Regions from separate parts of the Cytobacillus sp. FSL R5-0569 genome, predicted to be linked through region 2. Evidence: predicted binding sites of a transcription regulator. Region 2 holds the regulator's gene; the other holds the start of a gene.
The links. The regulator LexA, encoded in region 2, represses DNA repair genes until DNA is damaged. The targets are predictions, from matches to a motif close to CGAACATATGTTCG.
Positions count from the first base shown of each region.

Region 1: the regulator LexA is predicted to act here: its motif matches at 2,902-2,915, upstream of uvrB (excinuclease ABC subunit UvrB).

Region 1 is NZ_JBBOWW010000001.1:4,043,781-4,048,354, reverse strand. Features, by position in the region: gene wrbA (NAD(P)H:quinone oxidoreductase) at 1-584, shown strand, start outside; gene MKX78_RS20665 (AI-2E family transporter) at 934-2,058, shown strand; gene MKX78_RS20660 (hypothetical protein) at 2,353-2,757, opposite strand; gene uvrB (excinuclease ABC subunit UvrB) at 3,025-4,574, shown strand, end outside.
Region 2 is NZ_JBBOWW010000001.1:2,040,012-2,044,585, forward strand. Features, by position in the region: gene MKX78_RS10580 (hypothetical protein) at 1-39, shown strand, start outside; gene MKX78_RS10585 (hypothetical protein) at 308-649, shown strand; gene MKX78_RS10590 (hypothetical protein) at 1,089-1,274, shown strand; gene MKX78_RS10595 (DUF4257 domain-containing protein) at 1,885-2,169, opposite strand; gene lexA (transcriptional repressor LexA) at 2,366-3,013, opposite strand; gene yneA (cell division suppressor protein YneA) at 3,145-3,477, shown strand; gene MKX78_RS10610 (YneB family resolvase-like protein) at 3,492-4,157, shown strand.

The DNA of each region.
Region 1 (4,574 bases), 2.0 Mb from region 2:
ATTATAGTTCAACAGGCACCAACTACCAAATGGCACAGTGGGCAGAACAAGGGGCAAAAGAAGCCGGCGCTGAAGTGAAGTTGTTAAAGATTCCTGAAACAGCACCTGAAGCAGCCATCGATTCCAATCCTGCATGGCGTGCCAATGCTGATGCTACGAAAGATGTACCAGAAGTTACACTTGCTGACCTTGAATGGGCAGACGCGATTGTTTTTAGTTTCCCAACTCGTTTTGGTAACATTGCTTCACAAGTGCAAGCTTTTATTGATACTGCTGGAGGCCTTTGGGCACAAGGCAAACTTGCGAACAAAGTAGTGAGTGCAATGAGCTCTGCTTCTAATCCTCACGGAGGTCAAGAAGCAACCCTTCTTTCATTTTATACAACTATGTTCCATTGGGGCGCGATTGTTGCCGCACCGGGCTTCACTGACCCAAGCATATTTGCTGGTGGCGGAAATCCTTACGGCGCAAGTTCAACTCAAGGACAAGATGGTAAAATCGTTGAAGATAATGAAGCAGCAGTTAAACATCAAGCCAAACGTACGGCAACTGTTGCTGAATGGATTCAAAAAGGCCAAGAATAATCAAGCTTTAAAAAGGTATTTTAGGGAGACTCCTAAGATACCTTTTTTTAACTTGGGGATATAAGTGAAATTTTCTATCTAGTTCCCATGTCGTTGTGTGAATGGATAAAAGGATTTCCTTAACACATGGCTGATTATATAAATGTCTGTTGGTTAAAATAACCAAAAGGAAATATTTGTCGAAAAAAATTCACGGAAAATATCCTTATGAGGCGACATTTTGTGGTGGAATGCATTACAATAATACATACAAATAAATCCTAGTGGTTTTACTTTTTTGGAAAAAGGGAACTACGAATGAAAATGTAGTCTATAGAGAAAAATTTATTTTTTGGGAAAAGGTGAGAATGTGAACAAGAAGAAATTCCAGTACTGGTCTCTTCAAATTCTAATTATTGTATCCGTCATTTTTGTAGCTTCAAAAATTTCTTTTTTATTTGAACCGATTGGAATCTTTTTTTCCACGTTGTTCTTCCCTATTATTATCTCGGGGTTCTTATTCTTCATTTTAAATCCATTTGTGCATTTAATTGAAAAAGCAAAAATTCCTAAGATATTATCGATCATATTACTATTTGCAATTGTTGCTGGATTGCTGGTGCTTGTCGTTAGTATTTTTGTACCAAAAATTTCAGCCCAATTGGCAGGGTTATTAAATGAACTACCTACCTATGTTAAACAAACAGAACAGTTCTTTAACAACTTCTCGCAATCTGAAGGTTATCGCTGGTTAATGAATCAAGATTATGTAACACAAGAAGAAATTATGGGTTATTTAGTTGATTATGCTAATCAACTTCCACAAAGGATTACGAATGGTCTCAGCGATTTAGTTGGATTAGTTGCAAATATAGCCATTACGATTATTACTGTACCATTCCTTTTATTCTTTATGTTAAAAGACGGGGAGAAGTTCCCACCTGCACTAGGGAAATTTGTTCCCAAAAGTTATCGTGCTGAAGCAATTGATACATTAAAAGAAACAGGTAAAACTCTTTCTTCCTATATTCAAGGTCAGATTACGGTCGCATTATTCGTCGGGACAGCGTCTTTTATCGGTTTCTTAATTATTGACCTACCATACGCAATTGTTTTGGCATTAATTATTTCAGTAACGAATATTATTCCTTATGTTGGACCATTTATTGGTGGTGCACCGGCGGTTATAGTTGGGCTATTTGAATCACCTACGATGGCGATTTTAGCAATAATAGTCATCGTCGCCGCACAACAATTAGAAGGTAATTTAATTTCACCATTAATTTTAGGGAAAACATTAAATACCCATCCAGCAACAATCATTATTATCTTATTGGTAGCAGGAAACTTAGCTGGTATATTAGGCATGTTACTTGCTGTACCAACATACGCCGTTGGGAAAACCATTGTATTAAGCGGTGTTCAATTTATAAAAGCAAGGAAAATGGCAAAAGAGATGGAAGCAGAAAAAGGTCCGCATCCAGCAGATATATAAATAAGTAGAACCCCATCAAAGTGAGATGGGGTTCTACTTTTCTTAGGGAAAAGCGTTTAGTTTTTAAGTTTTTAATAAAAAGAAAGGTTAACTAATTAGAATGAGAAATATGAGCTGACGTGTGTGTTGTTGATTAATAAGAAGGGTTTTAGTGGGTAGGTGTAATTGACTTGTATAACTCCTTGATTCAATCATTGTATGTGTTCAATTAAACCTGTTTATCTATTCAAATTTACTAGATGCCCCCAACTATGGACTAATTCTATAACTCATTTATGTAGAAGGAAATTTCATTTAGCTAACCCAAATCCAAATACTAAATACACCTATTGGGAATAGAAAAAAGACAGGGATAAGCCATTTTCGATATTTATAACTAAAAGTATAATCTCCTTTTTTACGGTCAAAGGTGTTTTTAGAGAAGAGTATCCTGTAGGTGAAAAAGACGTAACTGACAACGAAAAGCAGTAGAAATGTAATGAGAAAGAGCCATTTCATATCAACGAAGCCCAAGTTTGTGACACGAAGTATTTCTGCTATAACAAAAAGCCCCGAAAGGCATACAGCACCAACAATTTTAATGACGAAGTCTTTTTCATATGCTTTTTCCTCGTCATTACTGTTTATATAATCTTTAATGGTTTTTAGGGCATAAATAAAAACGGCTAGCCACGCAAATGCAAAAATAAAACCAAACAAAAAATCACCTCGTCTATTTCGCCATATAACAAAAGACGATTTTATATAGAATAAAGTTTCAAAATAAATGAAAAGTTAATTTGTACCTTCATACCCGTTTATTTTAATCCTAACCTTCTTTTCATCTCTTTGTCGAATGGATATCGAATATTTGTTCGCTTTTTTGTGGTTTAGATAAGAGGATTTGTGGTAGAATGAGGATATAGAAAATCGGAATGCAATAATGATTAGACACGCTTTACTTTTTACATAGAGGAGGTTTCTGATTTGGATCAAACATTTGAGTTAGTTTCAAAATATTCCCCACAAGGTGATCAACCTGCAGCTATTAAAGAGCTTGTAAATGGGATTCAAGAGGGGAAAAAGCATCAGACATTACTAGGTGCAACTGGAACCGGGAAAACGTTCACTGTTTCTAACGTCATTAAAGAAGTGAACAAACCAACGTTAGTAATTGCTCATAATAAGACGTTAGCAGGTCAATTATATAGTGAATTTAAAGAGTTCTTTCCCAATAATGCGGTAGAGTATTTTGTTAGTTACTATGACTACTATCAACCAGAAGCATATGTACCATCCACTGACACATTTATTGAGAAAGATGCGAGTATTAATGATGAAATAGATAAGCTCCGCCATTCAGCTACCTCCTCATTATTTGAAAGAAATGATGTTATCATCATCGCCAGTGTTTCTTGCATCTATGGTTTGGGATCTCCTGAAGAATATAGAGAGCTTGTCTTAAGTTTAAGGACGGGAATGGAAATAGAGCGAAATCAATTATTAAGGAAGCTAGTCGACATACAATATGAGCGCAATGATATGAACTTTATACGTGGGACATTTCGTGTACGCGGTGATGTCGTAGAGATATTCCCTGCTTCGAGAGACGAGCACTGTTTACGTGTGGAGTTTTTTGGAGATGAAATAGATCGGATTCGTGAAGTCGATGCTTTGACCGGTGAAATTTTAGGTGATCGTGATCATGTAGCCATTTTCCCGGCATCTCACTTCGTTACCAGAGAAGAGAAAATGCGTGTAGCCATCGAAAATATTGAAAAAGAATTAGAAGAAAGGCTGGCTACCTTACATGAAGAAGGCCATTTATTACAGGCACAACGCCTAGAACAAAGAACGCGATATGATCTAGAAATGATGAGAGAGATGGGTTTTTGTTCAGGGATTGAAAACTACTCCCGTCATTTAACTCTTCGTCCAGCTGGTTCGACTCCTTATACTTTACTTGATTACTTCCCAAAGGACTTCTTACTTGTTATTGATGAATCTCATGTGACATTGCCGCAAATAAGAGGGATGTATAATGGTGACCAAGCCCGTAAGAATGTATTAGTAGAACATGGTTTTCGTCTTCCTTCTGCAATGGATAACCGTCCTCTTACTTTTTCTGAGTTTGAAGATCATATTAGCCAGATTGTTTATGTTTCTGCGACTCCAGGTCCGTATGAATTAGAACAAACACCTGAAATGATTGAACAAATCATTAGACCTACTGGATTGTTAGATCCTATTATTGATGTCCGACCGATAGAGGGACAGATTGATGATTTAATTGGTGAAATTAATGATAGAATTGAGAAAAATGAACGTGTACTCATTACCACTTTAACGAAAAAAATGTCTGAGGATTTAACGGATTATTTAAAGGAAATTGGTATGAAGGTTCAATACCTACATTCCGAAGTGAAAACCCTTGAGAGAATCGAGATTATTAGGGAGCTTCGTATGGGTACCTATGATGTGTTAATAGGTATTAATTTGTTGCGAGAAGGGCTTGATATTCCAGAAGTTTCACTCGT
Region 2 (4,574 bases):
ATCTGTTGCGATAATATCGTTGCAGTTGAAACACGATAGTTAGGAGTTTCTTTATTGTGTCTTAGCGGATGCAAGGGCTATAACTGTTTAGTATTAACATTCAACTTGGTATCTATTTAATAGATACCAAAAATCGAGTTCAAAGCAGCCATAAAGGCTGCTTCTTTATTTTAGTTAGATAGGTTTGACAACAAAAAGAAGGTCCACAGAGAAAATAAAATGGTCTTTTAATAGGATGATATAGCCCGTACACCTCCTTTATTATCCACATATAGTATTAACATAATCATAGAAAGGAGGAAGAAAAATGGGATGTAATAATAATTTCTATGGAAGAGGCTCAAGATATTCAGACTCATATGACAATAACAATCACGGTTGTGGTAATTACAGTAAAAACGACAATAAGGATTGTGGCTGTGATGAGTTCTTTAAGAATATCTCCCGTGGTGAGGATGTAAGAGTATTTCTTAAAGGTGGCGACCATGTGACAGGAGAATTCGTTGATGTTCGCGGTAATTTAGTTTTCTTAGCAAAAGCTAACTGTGATCGTCACGATGATCGTCACGATGATTGTTGCGACAAGAAAAATCGTGTAAAGATCACTACGATCTGTTGCGATAATATCGTTGCAGTTGAAACACGATAGTTAGTAGTTTCTTTATTGTGTCTAAACAGATATGTATGCAAGGAGTATACCTGTTGAGTATTAACATTCAACTTGGTATCTCTATATTAGATACTAAAAAGAGTCCAACCAAAGCAGCCATAACGGCTGCTTCTTTATTTTAGTTAGGATAGGATAGCAAATTAAAAGATAGAAACAAAGAGAAAATAAATGGTCTTTTAACAGGGGGATATAGCCCGTACACCTCCAATACCCTCGACATATAGTATTAACATAATGATAGAAAGGAGGAAGAGATATGGGATATAATAATTGTTTTTTTGGAAGAAGACCAAGATATTCAGACTCATATGGATATGACAACAACAATCACGGTTGTGGTAATTACAGCAAAGACGACAATAAGGATTGTGGCTGCGATGAGTTCTTTAAGAACGTTTCCCGTGGTGAGGATGTGAGAGTGTTTCTTAAAGGTGGCGGCCATGTGTTCGGGGAGTTTATCGATATTCGCGGTAATTTAGTCTTCCTAGCTAAAGCAGACTGTGATCGTCACGATGATCGTCACGATCATTGTTGTTGTGACAAGAAAGCTCGTGTAAGAATTACTACGATCTGTTGTGATGATATTGTTGCAGTTGAAGTATAAGGAACTTAGGAACCCCGTAAGTTGAGAGTGCTTTTACTGTGTTTTAATGGAAGCTTATATATGGGAAAATAACTATTGCTGAAACTAAAAGGCATCTTCAAATACCGTTTTAACGGCTGCTTCAGACTGTAGATAAACTCCTTAAATGAGTTTGTCTACAGATTTATTTATTAATAATAGGAAGAAAAAATATAAGTAATGATGCGGATAGTCGAAATCAATGAGAAATAGTTACTTTAAGCGATTTAGTACTTGTGGGTTATTGGGTATGTAAAATCAAGGGGGGCAATTGATTCATTTATGAACTGAATTTAAGGTGTATGTATGATGAAGTAGGTCGTTCAAGTTACCAATCAATTGAATAATTGGCATTTAATCATCCTAGCTATTTGTTTTCATGAAAAATGCTTTAATATTTATTTACCCATAAAACATCATGTCAAGTAGTAGGTATCAAATTTAAAAACATTAGCTCGTATTGAATGGATGAACAGTACTTCAGGAGAGTGGTTCTATGGGCTAGAATAGTAGGTAAAAAGCGAAGTTGTCTAAATAAAATTTGTTCTTGTTATATACAACAAAAAACCGTTCATAAGAACGGAATAAAATTTTATTCTTGATCTTTTACTTTTAGGGTATCTAATAATTTTAAGATACCCTCACCTCCCATACCAGATACGAGAGAGATGATGAAAACAGCAGTGGGGGAATCCGGTGTTGTTGTCACAATGACAAATACGGCCGCCAGTCCTCCTAGTAAGATGTCTTCTAAGAACCCTAAATAAATGAATTTTTTCGTCATCCGTGGCTTGACTAGTTTGCCTAATCTCTGCAAATGTCCTGCAACACCGACAATTCCACCAATCAACGCAGCGAAGAGAATGTTCATTAACATTTTTCCTTCACACTCCTAAAGCCGAGATTTTTTTGCGACCTTAGGTTGATTCTTGGTGTAAATTTCATTATAATATATTTTTGTCTCGATGTAATGATTCTATTTTACTGAATTTTTCAAATTTTATAATTGTATGAGTAACATATAAAGATAATTGCAAACTATTAAAAAGGAGTGTCAATAATGACACTCTTTTTTAATGTATTTGACGATAAACACCAATAACTTTGCCTAAAATAGATACATTGTGCAAGATAATCGGCTCCATAGTAGGGTTTTCTGGTTGCAAGCGGATAAAGTTCTTCTCTTTAAAGAATCGCTTAACGGTGGCCTCATCATCTTCTGTCATAGCAACCACGATTTCTCCATTATTTGCTGTTTGTTGCTGCTTGACTATGACATAATCACCATCTAATATGCCAGCTTCAATCATACTTTCTCCCATAATTTCAAGCATGAAGATATTTTCATCACTCGGAGCCATTCTTTCAGGTAAAGGGAAATATTCCTCAACATTCTCAATCGCAGTAATGGGGTGACCAGCAGTAACCTTACCGATAATAGGTACGTTCACCGTTTGCACTTTAGGTATTGGGTTGCTCTCTTCTAGATTTAATACCTCAATGGCACGGGGTTTTGTCGGATCTCGACGAATAAGACCTTTACTCTCTAGTCTGGCTAGATGGCCATGTACGGTTGAACTTGAAGCAAGTCCAACAGCTTCACCTATTTCCCTAACGGAAGGTGGATAACCTTTTTGTTTTACTTCATCTTTTATAAAATTCAATATATCTTGCTGCCTCTTAGATAATTTCACGCTATCACGCACCTTCGTCAATTTCATTAAGATTATTATACCATCAGTAGTAAATAGATACAAACATAAGTTCGAATTTTCTTATTGACAGAAACAAATGTTCGCATTATACTAAAATTATTAAATCGAACATATATTCTATTCAGGGGTGGCAATTAATGATAAAACAATTGTGGAATTCTTATAGTTATGCTATTATTCTTATCGCTTTTAGTTTCGGTATGGTTTTCTTATTATTTTTGAACACTGGTAATGCAAATCAGGAGGAATATGTAAAAGTTGAAGTAAAACAAGGAGATTCTTTATGGAAAATAGCGGAGGAGTTTAAAGATGCCCATAATATGTCTTCTAAAGACTTTGTTGCTTGGGTAGAAGAATTTAATCATATACATTTAGGTAAAATACATCCTGGTGATACGGTATATCTTCCCATTACAAATGGTGAAATAATATCTGAAACAAATTTAGCTAGTGTGATATTAGAAGACTAAAGGAATGAAAGAGAATGAATGTAATTATATATTGCAGGGTGAGTACGACGAAGGATACCCAGGAAACGTCTCTTGCTAGACAAGAAGAAGAACTTTTACATTTAGCGAGAATGAAGGATATGAATGTAGTTGAAGTCATACGTGAGAAAGCAAGTGGCTATGATTTAGAAAGAATTGGTGTGTTGCAATTATTGGAGTTACTTAAACAAAATCAAGCAGAGGCTGTTCTTATTCAAGATGAAACCAGGATTGGAAGAGGAAATGCTAAAATTGCCATCTTACATTGTATACTTAAAGAAAATGGGAAGATTTATACAATTGCCCATAATGGAGAATTGCAACTTTCAGATTCTGATTCTATGGTATTACAAATTGTTAGCATGGTTGAAGAGTATCAAAGAAAACTACATAATGTAAAAATAAAAAGAGGGATGCAAAAAGCTGTTCAAAAAGGCTTTCGACCTGAAAAAAATTTAAAAAACCAAGGAAATATAAACGGAAGAGAACGAATAGAGGTACCAATAGAAGAAATAGTAAAATTGAGACAAAATAACCTTACTTTTGCAGAAATTGCTGCAACGTTAAGAGGCTTTGGTTATAAAATATCTAAAGCGACAGTAAACCGTAGGTATAATGAATATATAGATGATATAGAGCAGATGGATAATGAATCATCATGATATAGGCATAATAAGTTAAGTCGATTGATTAGTTGTAATTTAACTTAAAAACTAAGAAATATTAGTACTGATACCAAGCAAGATAAAGGCATACTAAAAGATTCTACAATCGTTCGTGGGTTCAGACAAGTGAACTGTGAATGGTTATTTGTTTCCGAGGATTCATCCGTGTTTTTTCATTTAACGTTAGTTGTTAGTGAAAGTATTATTCCCTTATTCCCCTTATTTACATACATACGCTCCCTATATTAATAGTCTCACATTTTTAAGTTGAGAACACTGCTACATTGCCATACCTAATAATAAAGCAATACGATACCAACTTATTGGCGTCTGAAATGAAAATCAAAAGATGATTGTAAAACTGCTTTCTTGTAAAATGCAGTCATATTTAGTAATATGGCTATTAAGTATCTT